DNA from 2 places in the Lacibacterium aquatile genome. Region 2 is predicted to be linked to the other one. Evidence: riboswitches for the same ligand, from Rfam matches in the RefSeq annotation. Region 2 holds a riboswitch; the other holds the start of a gene.

Region 1 (8,707 bases), on a different contig from region 2:
TTACTGCCTGATGTCCGCGATCAATCACGCCACTGCCGAACTGGTTTCCCGCGCGCCGGTCATTCCGGTTCTGGTTATCGATGATCTGAAGACAGCGGTGCCGTTGGCAACCGCTCTGGCTGCCGGCGGTTTGACGGTGCTGGAAGTGACCATGCGGACGCCGGTTGCCCTCGATTGCATCCGCGCGATTGCCGATGCGCTGCCGCAGGTAATGATCGGTGCCGGTACGGTGAATAATCCGGCTAGCGTGAAAGCTGCCGTTGCTGCCGGTTCGCGCTTCCTCGTCTCGCCCGGTTCGACCGAGGCACTGCTGGATGCTTTCCTCGACAGCGGCCTGCCGTTCCTGGCTGGTGCCGTCACGGCGTCGGAAGTCCTGGGCCTTGCCGAGCGTGGCCTCAACCATGCCAAATTCTTCCCGGCCGAACCGGCGGGTGGCACCAACTACATCAAGTCGCTGGGCGGTCCGCTGCCCGAGATGCGCTTCTGCCCGACCGGCGGCATCGATCTGGCCAAGGCCAAGGAATATCTGAAGCTTCCTAATGTACCCTGTGTGGGTGGTTCGTGGGTGGCCCCCGCCGATGCCGTGAAGGCTGGCGACTGGGCACGCATCGAAACGCTTGCGCGGGAGGCTGCTGGTCTGAAAGGCTGACGCGCATGGCAAATATCATCGATAGTCTGCGCACGCATCTGCCGACCCTGTCGCGCCAGGAAGCGGCCGTCGCCTCGGTCATCCTGTCGGATCCGCAGGGAACTCTGCAAAGCCCGGTGGCGGTGGTTGCCAATAAGGCAGGTGTCAGCCAGCCGACGGTGATCCGTCTCTGCCGTTCGGTCGGCTGCGACGGGTTCGCTGATTTTAAGCTGAAGCTGGCTCAGAGCCTCGTTCCCGGCGTGCCGTTTGTCTCGGCAGCGGTGGAGACCAGCGACGGGACGGCGACCTTCGTTGCGAAGATTTTCGATGCCACCTCGCGCGCGCTGCATGAGGCGCGCACCGGGCTCGACATCACGGCTATCGAGCGGGCCGTGGGGCTGCTGGCCTATGCCCGGCGCATCGTGATCTTCGGTGTCGGCGGCTCGGCCCCGATTGCCCAGGACGCGGCGCATAAGTTCTCGCGCTTTGCCATGCCGGTGCAGGCGCTGGTCGATCCGGTGCAGACCCGCATCATCCTGACCGGCATGACGCCGGGCGATGTCTTCGTCGCGATCTCCAATACCGGCCGCACCAAGTCGGTGTTGGAGATGGCAGAGATTGCCGCGGATAACGCCGTCTCGGTCGTCGCGATTACGGCACCGGCTTCGCCGCTCGCCGCCCTGGCTGCTGCGGCGATAGGCGTTTCCTCGGCTGAAGACATCGAGGTTTTCACCCCGATGGCCAGCCGCATCGTACAACTGACTGTGGTCGATGTTCTGACGACGGGTATTGCCTTACGCCTTGGCCCCAGCGCCCACGACCTTCTGGCGCGGGTCAAGACGGGATTGAAGACGACACGACTTCCACAACGTGATTAAATCGCCCGCAGCTTAAGCGGGAGTATAAGTGGTGCATCTACGTATCATCGCCGCCTTCGGGGCGGCGATTTTTTTGGCGGGGTGTGCCGCGGGGCCCCAGGGAACCGTGCGAGACGATCTCGAAAACCTGACGGCCTTTACGGCGGATCTGCGGTACCGCTGGAATATGAACCTCCAGTCGCCCGACCAGAGCGTGACGTATCAGATCACGAACGGCCCATACGCAAATAGCCGCCTTCGAACGGCGCTTTCAAGTTCAGGAGCGCGTTGGGAGGCCGAATATCGGGTCGCCCTCTATTCCCTTGGTTTCTATCACTATGGGATGAGCCTGCGCAGCAAGGACGGGTATCTGGGGAGTGTCGGTGGCATCCTTTTTCCAAACCCCATGCCAAACCTAAGGATGGGGGCTGGTACGGTTGACCAAAAACTCGAAGACCGGAAGCCAGAAGAGGTGCTGTCACGGGGGGTGGCCAAGCGCATAGCGTCGGGAACGACTATCGATTATGCCCGTTACCGGCTGCGCGACACATCCTGTGTCATCTTTGCAGGCAGTTCCTGGACCGCCGCCATCTATGGAGATATTTGCGCGCCGCCTGGCCAACCGCTAGGGAAGTCACGGGCTGAAGCCATCGTCAATGGTGTAGGCCTAGCGGGGCAATTCTCTGCGGAAGGTGCGGATATCTCAACGCTTCCGGTCGATTAATTCAATTCAATGGATTTGAAGATGAAGAAACTGCGGAAGTTCCCGCCACTGGTGATCGCGGCAATTTTTCTGGCTGGATGTGCCTATAAGGGGTCGGAACAGGAGCGGCAGCACAAGATCGAACTGCAAGTCGGCAGCATGCAGCTGTTTCTGAATTATCTCGATCCTGATCAGGGGAAGAAACTTGCAGCGGCAATCAAGGCCGATGATCCGAAAATATTAAGTCAGTTACCCTTTGAGGTTGATCGAAATGCGCCCGATCCGACCCGCATTGATCTCACCGCTTTCAGACCGGACGTCTATACTTCCGGCATTATTCCGATGGCATCCGAAAAAGCGGTCTTTTTTGGATCGATAGCTGCTGATCCCCGAATAGTGGCAATGGTATTCGCGATCAATCCAAAGGCGGCGGATCCGATTGCCCCTTGGGCCAAGGCAAGACCGCTCAATGACGAAACCACTCTTCTAAGAGATTGGGCCGAGACGCGACACGGGGTGGTTTACAACTTCAGCCACTATCGACGCAAAGACGTCGGCTATTGTGCCTCCGTCCAGGCTGGTACCGATCTTGGTAACCTGTTGGCCTTCGTATGCGCTACGCGCGAAAGCATCTCGCCTGCGGAACTGACGAACATCGCACGAACCGCCAGCGTCGAAGGTCGCGTTCCCGCTGCGAAGAACTAAGGCTTCTGCCATCGCAACCCTGCCTGTCGACTAGGCGGCTTGCTGGGTGTGGGGCGGGCGGATAGTCTCCCGCGCCATGTCCGCTGTTTCCGAACCCCAATCCACCGGCCTGCCGCGCTGGCCGTTGCTGGCCCTGTTCGCCGGTGCCTGCTGCATCGCCATGGCGCCGATCTTTGTGCGTCTTTCCGAGGTGGGGCCGACGGCGACCGCCTTCTGGCGTGTCTTCCTGCCCATCCCCGTGCTGCTGCTCTGGACGGTTTTGGAGAGGCGTGGCGTGCACAGTTCGCCGGATAATCGTGCATGGCGCGCTATGGTTCTGGCCGGTATCGCCTTTGCTGCCGACCTGGGCTTCTGGCATCTCAGCGTCAAATGGACGTCGGTTGCCAATGCGACGCTGCTGCCGAACCTAATGCCCGTCTATATGGCGGTCATCGGCTTCTGCTTCCTGGGCGAGCGCTATTCGCTGCGCTTCCTGGCGGGACTAGCCCTGGCGGTGGGCGGAGCCATCGTCCTGATGGGGGGCAGCTTCACGGTGAAGCCGGAGCAACTGGCGGGTGATGTGATCGCCATCGGCACCGCTGCTTTCTATTGCGCCTATCTGCTTTACGTGAAGAAGGCCCGGCAGTGGGTCGGCACCGGCCGCATCATGCTGATCAGCGCGATTGTTTCGGCCGTTATTCTGCTGCCGGTGGCGCTGGCATTCGGCGAGACGATCATGCCGCAGACCTCCTATGGCTGGAGTGTCGTGCTGGGGCTGGCCTTCTTTACTCACGCGGCAGGACAGGGGCTGATCGGCTGGAGCCTCGCCCATCTGCCTGCGACATTCTCTGCGGTCGGTCTGCTGATCCAGCCGGTGGGGGCGGCCTTGATCGCGGCGGCGATGCTGGGCGAACCGCTGACGGCCTGGACGATCAGCGGCGGCATAATCGTGCTGACCGGCATTCTGATGGCACGAAAAGGCAGCTGAAATAACTGGTCAGCGCAGGGCGTTTAAGGTACGCCGTTGCGGCGTATTTCCTCGAGATTAGCGGGCTTTTTGCCAGATGCAGCTTTCCGTCGTCGTCCCGGTCCTCAACGAGGCCGAGAACATCCGCCCGCTGGTGGCCGAGATCCGCGCCGCCCTCGACGGTAAACTCGACTATGAAATCATCTATGTCGATGATGGCTCCACCGATGCGACCCCGCAGATCCTGGCCGAGCTGCGGGCTCAGGGGCCAAATTTCCGCTCCCTTCGTCATGTGACGCGCTGCGGCCAGTCTGCCGGTGTGCGGTCGGGTGTAAAGGCGGCGCGCGGCACCTGGATTGCGACCCTGGACGGCGATAGGCAGAACGATCCGGCCGATATTCCCGCCATGTGGGATCGCGCCCAGCAGGAGATCGCGACCAACCCCAAGCCCGTGCTGATCGCGGGCTGGCGGGTGAAGCGCCAGGATGTTCTGTCCAAGAGGATCGCCTCGCGCCTTGCCAACAAGCTGCGCCGCGCAATGCTGAAGGACGGCACGCCCGACACCGGCTGCGGCCTGAAGCTTTTCCCGCGCGAGCAGTTCCTCGAATTTCCTTACTTTAAACACATGCACCGCTATCTGTGTGCCTTGATGATCCGCCAGGGCGGACACATTGTTTCTGTGCCGGTCAATCACCGCCATCGCACGCAGGGTGTTTCCAAATACGGCAATCTCGACCGCGCATTGGTCGGAGTGTCGGATCTTCTGGGGGTCGCATGGCTGCAACGCCGTGCCTCGATCCCGACCGCCAACGAGGAATAAGATGGCGCTTATCGATAAATTCTGGGGCTTGTTCCTGCAGCAGTGGCATGCCGACGGCTGGTGGTTGCTGGTCGGCTTCGGGGCCCAGGCGCTGTTCATGTCGCGCTTCATCGTCCAATGGATCTATAGCGAAAAGCATCAGCGGTCGATGATCCCCATGGCCTTCTGGTGGATCAGCATCGCGGGCGGCCTGTCGCTCTTCGCCTATGCCGTCCATCGCGAGGAACTGGTGTTCGGCCTCGGTCAGCTGCTGGGCCTGATCGTCTATATCCGCAATGTTTTTCTGGTGCGCAAGGAACAGCGCTCGAACCAGGGTGCATAAAGGATGAGCGTCGACACCAAACCGCAAGACGATATGCCGCCCGAAGTTTTCCGCTTCGGCGTATCGCTGCTGTTTCTGGTGACGGCCAGCCGGCTGCTGGTTAACAGCAACGAATTTTACCCCCTGCATGGCGATGAAGCGCAGTATTGGCTGTGGGCGCAAGAGCTGAGCTTTGGCTATTACTCCAAGCCGCCGCTGATCGCCTGGATCATCGGTGCCTTCACCGGGCTGCTGGGCGACCGTGAGTTTGTGGTGCGCCTGGCATCACCGCTGCTGCATCTCGGCACCGCGCTGCTGATCTATGGGATCGGGAACAGGCTTTTCTCTCGTCGGGTCGGCTTCTGGGGCTCGCTCACCTATATCCTGATCCCCGGCGTCTCCTGGTCGTCCCTGCTGATTTCGACCGATCCGCCGCTGCTGTTCTGCTGGGCGTTGTCGCTCTATGCCCTGGTGCGGGCGGTTGAGGCGCCGCAGAAGTTGAAATGGTGGCTGGTCGGGGGGGTGGCCTTCGGTGTCGGCCTGCTGGCCAAATACGCCATGGTCTATTTCCTGGCGGGCCTGCTGTTGTGGGTCGTTGCCAAGCGGCGCGATCTGCTGCGGATGCCGGGGCTCTGGCTGATGATCGCCGTCGGCCTCGCGGTTCTGTCGCCGAACCTGATCTGGAACGCCATGAACGGCGGCGCGACCTTGGCCCATACGGCTGATAACGCCGACCTCGGCCATGGCGTTCGCCTGGATCCGGCCAAGCTGGGCGATTTTATCGCCGGTCAGTTGGGGGTCTTCGGGCCGATTACGTTTGCGGCGCTCGTAGGACTGATCGTCGTGCGCTTCAAGACGCTCTGGAAAGCAGAAGCGACTGCGCTGTTGCTGTGCCTGATCCTGCCGTCGCTGGTACTGATGACCGGCCTGTCGATGTTGTCGCGCGCCAATGCCAATTGGGCGGCGGTCAGCTATGTCGGTGGGAGCGTTCTGGTCGCGGCGATGCTGGCGGAAGGCAAGCGGGGGCGTATGGTCCTGATCGCCGCCACGGTGCTGCATGTGGTGGCGATGGGTATCGGCTATACCTACCACGACCTTGCCCGGATGGCGGGGGTGGAGATCCCCTATAAGAGCGATCCGACCCGCCGCTTCCAGGGGGGGCGCACCATCGGTCGGGCTGTTGCGGGTGTGCTGGCCGAACGCGGCATGCCGGTGCTGATGACGGATCAGCGGCTGCTCTACGCCCAGCTCGCCTATTACGCGCGGCCGCGCAAGCAGGTGCAGTGGGATGCGAACGGGCGGACCGACAGCCAGTTTGAGATGGAAAATCCGGCCTCCCAAGCGCGGGAGGATACGATCCTTTACGTTACCCGCTCGAACCAGCCCGGCGCCTTGCAGCATTTCCGCGAACAGGAGCGGATCGGCGCGATCACGGTTCCCCTGGGCAAAGGCGCTTCGGAGACCTATCATCTTTTCCTGCTGCGGGGCTTGACGGATCCGCCAAGCAAGGGTTAAACAACTTCCCGTGGTGATTTGAGCCGACCGGCTTGCGGCCACGTTAAACAAGCAGCTAAAAGGTCGTGCGCGCGGACTCCGCGCCTGCTTCCTCCCGGTCGGATCGAACGTTTGTGATCTTGGAGGATTTCATGGGTATCCCACATCCCGACGACGCTATCGAACTGGACACGCTGCTGATTCGCGGCGGGCTCACCCGGTCCAATTACGGCGAGACGTCGGAGGCGATCCACATGACCTCCGGCTTCACCTATGGCAGTGCTGCCGAGGCCGAGGCCCGCTTCACCGGCGAGAACCCCGGCTTCGTCTATTCCCGCTATGCCAACCCCACCCTGGATATCTTCGAGCAGCGTCTGCGCCAGATCGAAGGGGCAGGGGGCTGTCATGGCACCTCCTCGGGTATGGCCGCGGTCTATGCGGCGCTCGCGACCTCCCTGAATGCAGGCGATCATGTGGTCGCGAGCCGCGCGCTTTTCGGATCCTGCCATGTGATCCTGTCGACCATTCTGCCGCGCTACAATATCACGACCACCTTCGTCGACGGCGACGACCTGAAGGCCTGGGAAAGCGCGGTGCGCCCCAATACCAAGGTCTTCTTCCTGGAAACCCCGGCGAACCCCACCCTGGCCCTGGTCGATCTGAAGGCGGTCAGCGCCATCGCCCATGCGGCGGGGGCCAAGGTCATTGTCGATAACGCCTTCGCGACCCCGCTGCTGCAGCGCCCGCTGATGCTGGGCGCAGATATCGTCACCTATTCCGCGACCAAACATATCGACGGTCAGGGCCGTTGCCTGGGTGGCGCGGTGCTGGGAACCTCCGAATATTGCACCGATGTGCTGCAGCCCTTCCTGCGTCACACCGGCCCTGCGCTCTCTCCCTTCAATGCCTGGCTGCTGTCCAAGGGCCTCGAAACCCTGTCGCTACGCGTCCAGCGGTCCTGCGATACCGCGGAGATTTTGGCTGACCACCTGGGCGACAAGCCGCAGGTCGCCAAGCTGCTCTATCCCCACCACGACAGCCACCCGCAGGTCGAACTGGGGCGTCGCCAGATGTATCGCGGCGGCACCATCCTGTCGCTGGAACTGAAGGGCGGTCGCGCTGCCGCCTGGGCCTTCATGGATGCCTTCAAGATCATCGATATCTCGAACAACCTTGGTGACAGCAAGTCGCTGATCACCCATCCGACCACGACCACCCATCGTGCGATGGCCGAGGAGGACCGGTTGGCCATGGGGATCACCGAAGGGCTGGTGCGCCTGTCGGTCGGCCTGGAAGGCGTCAACGACCTGCTGGCGGATATCGACCGCGGCCTGAAGGCCGCCGCCGCGCATTCCTGAGATAGGAGAGGCACTATGCCTGATGGATCGCCCCCCGTTGTCGCCGCGCTCTATGCGGGTGATATCTCGCCGCGCGAAGCTTGGGATCTGCTGGTGGCGGAGCCGACCGCGCAGCTTATCGACGTGCGCTCGGAAGCCGAATGGAACTTCGTCGGTCTTCCCGATCTGACCTCGCTCAATCGGACGGCGCATAAAGTCCAATGGCAGCATTGGCCGACGTCTGCTCTCAACGACGGGTTCGTCGGCGAGGTGCGGCGCATCCCGGTGATTACGGCTGAAACGCCGTTGGTGCTGCTGTGCCGGTCCGGCGTGCGCAGTTTGGCGGCGGCCAAGAAACTCACCGAGAAGGGCTATGCCCGCGTCTATAATATCGCTGGCGGCTTCGAAGGGCCGCTCGATCCCGGCAAGCACCGAGGATCGCTGGCGGGCTGGAAGGTCGAAGGGTTGCCCTGGACCCAAGCTTAGAGCCGTAAAAAGCCGTGATCCCGGTGCTCGACACCGGGATCTCCTCCGGGAGATTATCCAATTCGGCCAAGATAGTGTGGACACGCACCCGGAGGAGATCCCGTGGTCAAGCCACGGGATGACGAAATCCGGTGACTGCGTGGGCAGGCTTGAGGAGGACCATGGCGGCACCCATTGATAAACGGACGCTGGCGGTTGCCCTCGCGGGTGCCGCTGCCTTCCTGGATCTCTACCCGACCCAGGCGCTGCTGCCCGATCTGGCCGCTGCCTTCCAGGCCGGACCGGCGGAGGTTGCGATGACCGTCACCGTCGGTACCGCCGCCGTTGCCTTAATGGCCCCGATCACGGGCGCGCTGGCAGACCGATTCGGGCGCAAGCGGTTGATCGTCGGTGCCTGCCTTGCTCTTGTGCTTCCGACCCTGATGACGGC
Region 2 (8,707 bases):
CGCCCGCGACGAAGCGATGACCCGCAAGCTCCAGAACATGGGGCGCCATGGGGTTACGCCGGAAAAAGCCAAGGAAGTCGGCCGCGAGTTCGAGGCCATGTTCCTCTCGCAGATGCTGGCCCCGATGTTCGACACGGTGAAGACCGACGGCATGTTCGGTGGCGGCCATGGCGAAGACAGCTTCAAGGGTCTGCTGGTCGACGAATATGCCAAGAACATGGCCCGCCAGGGCTCCCTTGGGATTGCCGACATGATCTCCAAGCAGGTCATGGAATATGCCCAAGGCCAGTCGGACGCCAAGCTGACCGTGGCCGATGCCGCCGCAGCCTATCGCAATCAGAGCGGCTCGGGCGTTGCCAAATATGTGCAGAAGGATGCGCCCGCAGACGCGGTTCCCGTCGCACCTGCACTTGATGACGAGCCAAAGCCGGTTGCTGCTCCCCGCGAGGCCGTGAGCCGCCAGAACCTGCGCGCGCCGACCGCATCCCGTCATATCGACGAAGCCTAAGGCTTCACGATTAAAGGCTCCCATGCCGCAGCATATCGGTGCCTTAACGTTGCTGGTCGATGACTACGACCGGGCAATCGCGTATTACACGAACAGTCTAGGCTTCTCGCTGATCGATGATATCGATCTGGGCGGCGGCAAACGCTGGGTTCTTGTAGCCCCACCCGGTGCTCAGGAGACACGAATGCTGTTGGCCCAGGCCGCCGATGAGGCCCAGCGGGCGCAGATCGGCCTTCAGGCTGGCGGCCGGGTGTTTCTGTTTCTGCATACCGACGATTTCGCCCGCGATCATGCCGCCTATAAGGCGCGGGGCGTGAAATTCTGCGAAGAACCGCGCTACGAACCCTATGGCACGGTCGCGGTGTTCGAAGATCTCTATGGCAATCGCTGGGATCTGCTGGAGCTGAAGCGGTAGGCTTCCTCTATCCAAGGCATCGTAATTTTCAAAAACCGTCATCCCGGCCCCCGAGCCGGGATCTGGCCGCCCTTGCAGCTTTCTCCCCAAAGGCCCAATGCGGCAACAATCTTCGGCCGGATCCCGGCTCAAGGCCGGGATGACAATCGGAAAGTTACTTCGAACGCGTGACGCTTTTCACCGTCGCCTGGGGCGCGCGGTTGGCGGTCAGGAACAGGCGGCCGACATATTCGCCAACCACACCCAGCATCACCAGTTGCACACCGCCCAGCAGCAGCGAGATCGCCATGATCGACGCCCACCCGGTGGGGGTGGAGCCGAAGATCGCCTCGATCAGCACCCACAGCAGCGCCAGCAGGCCGAAACCCGCCGAGATGAGCCCCAGCAAGGCCGATATCCGTAGCGGCAGGACCGAGAAACCGAGCGCCATTGCCGACCAGAGACGGATCAGGCGGCGCAGAGTGTAGTTGCTGCGTCCTTCCATGCGCGCCAGATGCTTGACCTCCAGCGTGCCGATGCGCTGGGTCACCTGCAGGATCAGCCCATCGACATAGGGGAACGGCCCCTCGTAGCGGGTGATGGCATCGGCGACGAAACGGGCGATGCAGCGGAAGGAGCTGAGATAAAGCCCCTTGGGCTTATCCATCAGCACGCCCGCGAGCCAGCTGTTGAACTGGCTGCCGAGGTTGCGCCAGCCTTCATGCTGCTTCTTGGCATAGAAGGTATAGACGACGTCATGCCCGCCGGTGCGGCAGGCGTCATAGAGGCGAACCACCTCTTCGGGTGGGTTCTGCAGATCATCGTCCATGGTGATGACATAGGCGCCGCGCACATGGCGATAGCCGGTCATGACGGCATTATGCTCGCCATAGTTCCGGCTGTGCTCGATCACCGTGATGGGGACCTTTGCCTCGGCTGCGAGCTTACGGCAGACCGCGAGGCTATCGTCGGGGCTGGCGTCATAGACCAGAATGATCTCGAGCCCGCCGTCGACCTCAAGCGCTTCCAGCGCATGGACCAGCCCTCCCACCGTCGCCGCGCCGTTATAAACCGGCACGACGATGGAGAGACCGATAGAGGGCTCAGCCCTCGCCGCGTCGATAGCGGACATAGCCATCGAAATCCCGGATGTAGTCATCGGGATCGTAATATTCATCGCACAGGACCATCAGCGTGCAATCGTCGCTGCGGTAGTGCTGCTCGCCCCAGATCGACGGCGGGATGATCACGCCGTTGGTCGGGTGGTTCAGCATCTTGCTGATCTGCTTGCCGTTTTCGTCCTTGCAGATCAACTCGCACGAACCGCTCAAAGCTACGAGCAGCTGCGTGCAGGCACGATGGGCGTGCTGGCCGCCGATCAGGCCGTTCTTGGTTGCATGGATCGTGAAGACCCGGCGGATCTCGAACGGGCAATTGCCCTGCCCTTGCCAGACGGTGACGTAACGATCCGGAGCGGGGTAGCCCAGAAATTCGAGTTCACGGACGGAAGAGAGCGGCAGAATTGCGGGCTTGGCGTTGGCCATGCCGGAACCTCTTGGCAAAGACTGGAGTTGGATAGCAGCCGGGAGGATGGGCGAAATCTGGTCCGGGACGCAATGAAATCTTGTTCATCCTGGCAGGATTCCATCTCTTTTTCCTAGGGCGCGGGCTATACCGGAACTCTTCTTCCCTGGAGCCGCCATGCAGCAGCCCTTTCGACTTCTTCTGCTGATCCTCGTCGGCCTGCCCGCCTTGCACGGGATCGCCGCCCTCTGGCCCCCGATGAATCACGATGCGGCGGCCATCCTGCATTGGGCGCAGCGCATGCTGATGGGCGAAACGCTCTATCGCGATATGACGGACGTCAACCCGCCGCTGATCTTCTGGATCAGCAGCATACCGGCGGCTTTCGCCAATCTGACCGGTCTGCCCGCGGGAAGCATCTATAACGGCTTCTTCGCGATCCTGGCATCGGCGAGCGTCGCGGGATTCCTGATCCAGCTCCCGCCAGAACGCCGCCTGCCGCTGGGCGCGGCGGCGATCCTGGCGGCCTTCGCCCTGCCCCAGCATTCCTTCGGTCAGCGCGAACATCTGCTGTTCCTGAGCTGCCTGCCCTATCTCGCCGCAGCCGATCTGCGCTGGCGCGGCCTGCCGTTTTCGACCCGCCACGCGATTGCCGTCGCCCTGCCCGCCGCCATCGGCATCTGCGTGAAGCCGCACTTCCTGCTGGTGCCGATCCTGATCGAGGGCGCCCTGCTGATCCGCCGGGGAGTGAGAGAGAGTTTCCGGGATCACACTCCCTTCGCCATGATCTCGGTCGGCGTCCTTTACATCGGCGCAGCATGGCTCTTTGCCCGCCCCTATCTGACCGAGGTTCTGCCGACCGGGCTGAATTACTACGCGGTTGGCGACGGCCTCCGCTGGAGCGAGATGCTGACCGAGCGTGAACTGCTGCTGGTCGCCATTCCTCTGGCCCTTGTGTCGCCCTTTCTGCGCCGGGCCGGCGGGCTGGCGATTGCCGCCGGGCTCTTCACCCTGGGTGCAGGCATCGCCGGAACCTTGCAGGCCAAGGGCTGGGACTATCATTTCCTGGCCGCGCGCCAGGGCCTCGTCCTGAGTTTGGCAGCCGTCGCCCTATCTTTCCTGAAAGACCGCCGGGCGCTGGTGATCATTGTCGTCTGCGCCCTCACCAGCGTTTCCTGGTACATGCCCGGTCGGCAACAGGCAGCTTTTGCCGGGACGGCCCCGGGCCGTATCGCCGAGTTTCTGCACCATGAGGCGCACGGCAAAACGCTGCTCTGGCTCTCGACCAGCATCACCCCGCAATATCCGGCGCTGATCCAGGCCAAGGCCCGCTCCCTCGCCTGGCCCATGAGCCTGTGGCTGATGGGGGAAGTCTATGAGCAAGACCAGGGCAATCCGGTGCCCTTCCACGCCCCCTCTGCCATGCCGCCTGCCGAACATGACCTCTGGCGCCACACGGTGGATGAACTGGTGCGCCAGCGTCCGGCTTTGATAGTCGTCACCGACCCCAGGCTGGAGGCCGGGTTCGACGGTCGCGACTTCGACTGGCTGGGATGGCTGACCCAAGATACAGAAGCGGCGGCAGCCCTGAAGGACTACCGCCGCATCGAAGCCCCAGATGGGCTTATCGCGTATCGCCTGAATTAGAAGGAGGCGATGACAGCGCCCTTGAAGCGTTCCTGGATGAAGGTGCGGATTTCATCCGACTGATAGGCCTTCACCACCTTGGCAACCCAAGGCTTGTCCTTGTCCTGGGTGCGGACAACGAGGATGTTGGCATAGGGGCTCTCGGGCGCTTCGCGGACAATGGCGTCCTTAATCGGATCGATACCGGCTTCAATGGCGAAGTTGGTGTTGATCGACGCCAGATCCACATCATCCAGGCTGCGCGGCAGCTGAGCGGCGTCCAGTTCGATGAACTTCAGCTTCTTCGGATTTTCGGCGACATCCAGCGGGGTTGCCTTCAGGCCGGCCTTCGGATCCAGCTTCAGCAGGCCCTTGGACTGCAGCAGAAGCAGCACACGGCCGCCGTTGGTCGGATCGTTCGGGATGGCGATCTTCGCACCTTCCTTCAGCTCGTCCAGGCTCTTGATCTTGCGCGAGTAGACGCCGATCGGATAGGTAACGGTCTTACCGACCGACACCAGATCATACTTGCGCTCAACAACCTGGTTATCGAGGTAAGGCTGATGCTGGAAGGAGTTCAGATCCAGATCGCCCGACGCCAGGGCAGCGTTCGGCTGAATATAGTCGCTGAATTCGATCACTTTGATATCGACGCCATCCTTCTTGGCAATGGCGGCGACCTTTTCGAAGATCTCGGCATGGGGACCGGCGGTGACGCCGACCTTCAGCGACTGGGCAAAAGCCGGAAGAGCAAACAGAGCGGCAGCAACGCCAGCAAGCAGGACACGCTTCATGGGACAGACTCCGAGTGTGGATCGCAGCGGTTTGCGCTTACGATCTGATTGAATTCAAGGGGTTAATTAGCGTTTCGAAAGACGTCGGACGAGGAAGTCGCCAGCGCTCTGAAGACATTGGACCAGCACGATCAGCACCGCGATCACGGTCAGCATCACTTCGACATTGAAGCGCTGGTAACCATAACGGATCCCGACGTCACCCAGCCCGCCGCCGCCAATCGCACCCGCCATGGCCGAATAGCCGATCAGCGAGACGATGGTGATGGTGACCGCCGCGACGATCCCCGGCAGAGCTTCGGGCAGCAGAACCCGGGTGACGATCTGGACCGGCGAGGCCCCCATGGCCTGGGCCGCTTCGATCAGGCCGCGATCCACTTCACGCAAGGCCGTTTCGATCAGACGGGCCAGGAACGGCGTTGCAGCAATCGACAGCGGCACCAGCGCCGCCGCCGTCCCGATAGAGGTGCCGACGATGGAGCGGGTGATCGGGATCACCGCCACCATCAGGATGATGAAGGGGGTCGAGCGGGTGGCGTTGATGATTACGCCCAAGACCCGGTTGACCGGCCAATTTTCGACAATGCCGCCCCGGTCGGTGACGACCAGAATCACGCCCAGCGGCAAACCTGCGGCAAGACCGACCAGGGTCGACACCGCGACCATGGACAGGGTTTCGAGCAGGGAGTTGAACAGAAGATCAAACAGCGCGGCCGACATAACCCAGCACCTCCGTGTCCAGCGCCTGATCCTTCAAGTCCGCCAAGACTTTAACTTGTGTTTCTCCATCGCCCGGCAGCGCCACCACCAGGGTGCCAAAAGCTGCCTCACCGATATGGTCGAGCTGACCATGGAGCAGATTGACGTCGATATCGAAGCGCCGCACGAGGCGCGATATCACCGGGTCGAGCGCCTTTTCGCCATGGAACTGGATGCGGATCAGCACCTGATCACCGGCCGACGGCGCGGGCTTCAACTGCTTCAGAACCGCCGCCGGCAGATCGCGGTTGAAGAGGCCCTTCACAAAATCCTGGGTCGTCGCCGTCTTGGGGCGGGCGAAGACATCCGCCGTCGGCCCCTCTTCCGCAATCACGCCGCCATCCAGCACCGCCACCTTATGGGCGATATCGCGGATGACACTCATCTCGTGGGTGATCAGCAGAACGGTCAGACCAAGCTGACGATTGATGTCGCGCAGCAGCTCCAGGATCGTCTCGGTCGTCTGGGGATCGAGGGCGGAGGTCGCCTCGTCCGACAGCAGAACCTTGGGCTCGGACGCCAGTGCACGGGCGATGCCGACACGCTGCTTCTGACCGCCCGAAAGAGCACGCGGATAGACATCGCGCTTATCGGCCAGCCCGACAAGATCCAGCAGCGGCAGCGCCTTGGCATGGGCCGCCGACTTCGACAGACCCGCCAGCTGGAGCGGGAAAGCGACATTCTCGACAACCGAGCGCGAGGACAGCAGGTTGAAATGCTGGAAGATCATGCCGATCTCGCGGCGCTTCTCGCGCAGGGCGCCCTCGCCCAGGGCCGTCAGATCGACGCCATCGACGATGACACGGCCCGACGTGGGGCGTTCCAGCAGATTGACGCAGCGGATCAGGGTCGATTTACCAGCGCCAGAACGGCCAATGATGCCGTAGATCTCGCCCTTATTGACCGACAGGGTGATGTCGCGCACGGCAGTGACCGAGCCGGACTTGCCGCTATAGGTCTTGGTGATCCCGTCCAGCAGGATCATCGGTGATGTATCTGTGTGTGGCACGGGCCACGCCTCCAAAAGCTCAACGTTACGGCGACGTCGGCTGGGCGGTTTAGGCCCATCGCTTTAGCGGTATTTATAACGCGCCCGCAATCTGTCGCTCAAATCGGCGCGGTAATCAGGAACGTAGGCCTGACCTATTTGGAAATCAATCGGAAATTACCTGTGACTTGATATGCGTGAAATGCATTTCACAGAAAATCAATGCATATAACACGTCGTGCACCACTTCAAAAATTAAACAAAGCAGATATTTGAAATTTGTCACAAATTGCATATCGTACTCAAATACGTTTCATGCGGACGTGATGCCGAAGAAACATAACCCATGGGAGATATCCATGCGTCCATCTCTCGCATTGGCATGTGCCGTCTTCATGCTTTCGGGCTGCACCTCTTTGGGTGGCTACCCTGACCGCCCGGAAGAAATATCGGATAAGACCAGCAAACTCCGCGAACGCTATTTCCTTCCGAATACAGACGTTCTTGCGACCTATGCGGGTAAAGGGTCAGACCGACGCGCATATCGCGACGAAGTCGTCTATGGCCAGCTACAGGCATTTGACCTGATGTTTTCCGATTTTGTCGAACAGCTTTATAAGGAAGGCGTCATCACCAACCTTTCGCTCGACATTATGGGGATCGGCGTCGGCACAGCCGGGGCGACAGTCACAGGAGCAGCGGCCAGCCGGGTATTATCCGCCGTCTCGGCTGGGATCGCCGGCAGCCAGACATCGATCAACAAAAATCTATATTACGAGCGCACAATGCCTGCATTGCTGGCGTCGATGGTGGCAGAGAGGTCAAAAATTCTGGCCGATATCGAAAGGGGCCTATCGTTAAGCGACGATAAATACCCCCTTGGGCGCGCCCTTATGGATATCGAACGATATTATCATGCCGGATCAATCCCAGGCGCCATTACAACCATCACGGAAAAAGCCGGTGAAACGAAGGCGAAAGCGGAAACGAGCCTCAATGTCACCAGAGACAAGGCGTTCGTCGCCGCTGACGCTCAAGAACGGGTGAAAGAGTTGGTGGCAATCGTCAAGGACCTGCCCCCAGGTGAGGCATACACAATTCTGGCAGCACCGCCGACGCAGCTCGATACAGACACCAGCAATATGATCTCGACTGTCACAGGCACGACCATCGGAACACAGCAATTTGAGCAAAAGCTTAAAGGCCCTGCAAATGATGCAGCGGCCAAAAGACTTCTGACACAGGTGCTCCTCGGGATTGATCGCTCAACGCAAAACATCGGACCGTGGAAAGCCGCAATACAAGCTGCAAAATGACAAGGAGAAATTAGATGGCCAAACAATATGTAAAAATGGAAACCAAATACCACGCCGGAATCACAGAAGAGCAGATGGAAACCGAGGCTCAAATGAGTCGCGACAATGGAAACAAAGATGTTTCCTACACCGGCAGTCAGAAAGACGGCTGGATCTTGATCTATTATATCGAGAAGATCTAATCCTTACTTCGGCAGTAGATGCCCTGCTTTTTCAGCCTTGGTCGCGAGGTACTTCTCGTTATGCGGATTGGCAGCGAAGGCATGGACCAGCCGCTCGGCCACCGTGATCCCGGCTTCTGAAAGCGCCGCGATCTTGGAGGGGTTGTTGGTCAGTAGGCGCACCGCACCCACCCCCAGCTGACGCAGCATGGCGCCCGCGATGTGATAGTCGCGCTCGTCGGGCTCGTACCCCAGATGCTCGTTGGCATCGACGGTGTCCAGGCCCTTGTCCTGCAGGGCGTAGGCGCGAAGTTTCGAGGCAATGCCGATACCCCGGCCTTCCTGCACCAGATAGAGCACGATACCGCCACCGGCCTCGGCAATCGTCTTGACCGCGCCGCGCAGCTGCTCGCCGCAATCGCAGCGCAAGCTTCCCAGCAGATCGCCGGTGATGCAGGAGGAATGCAGGCGGGTCAGTACCGGTTGTGTCAGGTCCGGCTGCCCGATGAGGATCGCCAGATGATCCGGCCCACCGTCGGCAGGACGGAAAGCAACAATGCGGGCGTCTTCGGCCTCGGCCAGCGGCACCCGCGCCTCCGACACCTTATGGAGCAGACGGCCGGAGAGCAGATCGTAG

The links. A riboswitch is a leader RNA that binds a small molecule or an ion and turns the genes downstream of it on or off. The one in region 2 is predicted to bind S-adenosylmethionine.
Region 1: linked by a shared signal. The riboswitch ahead of metZ (O-succinylhomoserine sulfhydrylase) and the one ahead of ACFSM5_RS05530 (methionine ABC transporter ATP-binding protein) in region 2 are both predicted to bind S-adenosylmethionine.

Annotation. Positions count from the first base shown of each region.
Region 1 covers NZ_JBHUIP010000014.1:218,130-226,836, forward strand. Annotated here, with positions in the region: gene glk (glucokinase) at 1-11, shown strand, start outside; gene eda (bifunctional 4-hydroxy-2-oxoglutarate aldolase/2-dehydro-3-deoxy-phosphogluconate aldolase) at 11-649, shown strand; gene hexR (transcriptional regulator HexR) at 655-1,506, shown strand; gene ACFSM5_RS18150 (hypothetical protein) at 1,538-2,209, shown strand; gene ACFSM5_RS18155 (hypothetical protein) at 2,231-2,893, shown strand; gene ACFSM5_RS18160 (DMT family transporter) at 2,970-3,860, shown strand; gene ACFSM5_RS18165 (glycosyltransferase family 2 protein) at 3,937-4,659, shown strand; gene ACFSM5_RS18170 (lipid-A-disaccharide synthase N-terminal domain-containing protein) at 4,661-4,981, shown strand; gene ACFSM5_RS18175 (ArnT family glycosyltransferase) at 4,985-6,475, shown strand; SAM riboswitch at 6,476-6,554, shown strand; gene metZ (O-succinylhomoserine sulfhydrylase) at 6,607-7,812, shown strand; gene ACFSM5_RS18185 (rhodanese-like domain-containing protein) at 7,828-8,277, shown strand; gene ACFSM5_RS18190 (MFS transporter) at 8,439-8,707, shown strand, end outside.
Region 2 covers NZ_JBHUIP010000004.1:7,065-15,771, reverse strand. Annotated here, with positions in the region: gene ACFSM5_RS05565 (rod-binding protein) at 1-508, shown strand, start outside; gene ACFSM5_RS05560 (VOC family protein) at 531-923, shown strand; gene ACFSM5_RS05555 (glycosyltransferase family 2 protein) at 1,078-2,034, opposite strand; gene ACFSM5_RS05550 (sugar 3,4-ketoisomerase) at 2,006-2,446, opposite strand; gene ACFSM5_RS05545 (hypothetical protein) at 2,604-4,073, shown strand; gene ACFSM5_RS05540 (MetQ/NlpA family ABC transporter substrate-binding protein) at 4,070-4,846, opposite strand; gene ACFSM5_RS05535 (methionine ABC transporter permease) at 4,913-5,566, opposite strand; gene ACFSM5_RS05530 (methionine ABC transporter ATP-binding protein) at 5,547-6,590, opposite strand; SAM riboswitch at 6,658-6,734, opposite strand; gene ACFSM5_RS05525 (hypothetical protein) at 6,953-7,909, shown strand; gene ACFSM5_RS05520 (hypothetical protein) at 7,924-8,091, shown strand; gene ribA (GTP cyclohydrolase II) at 8,095-8,707, opposite strand, start outside.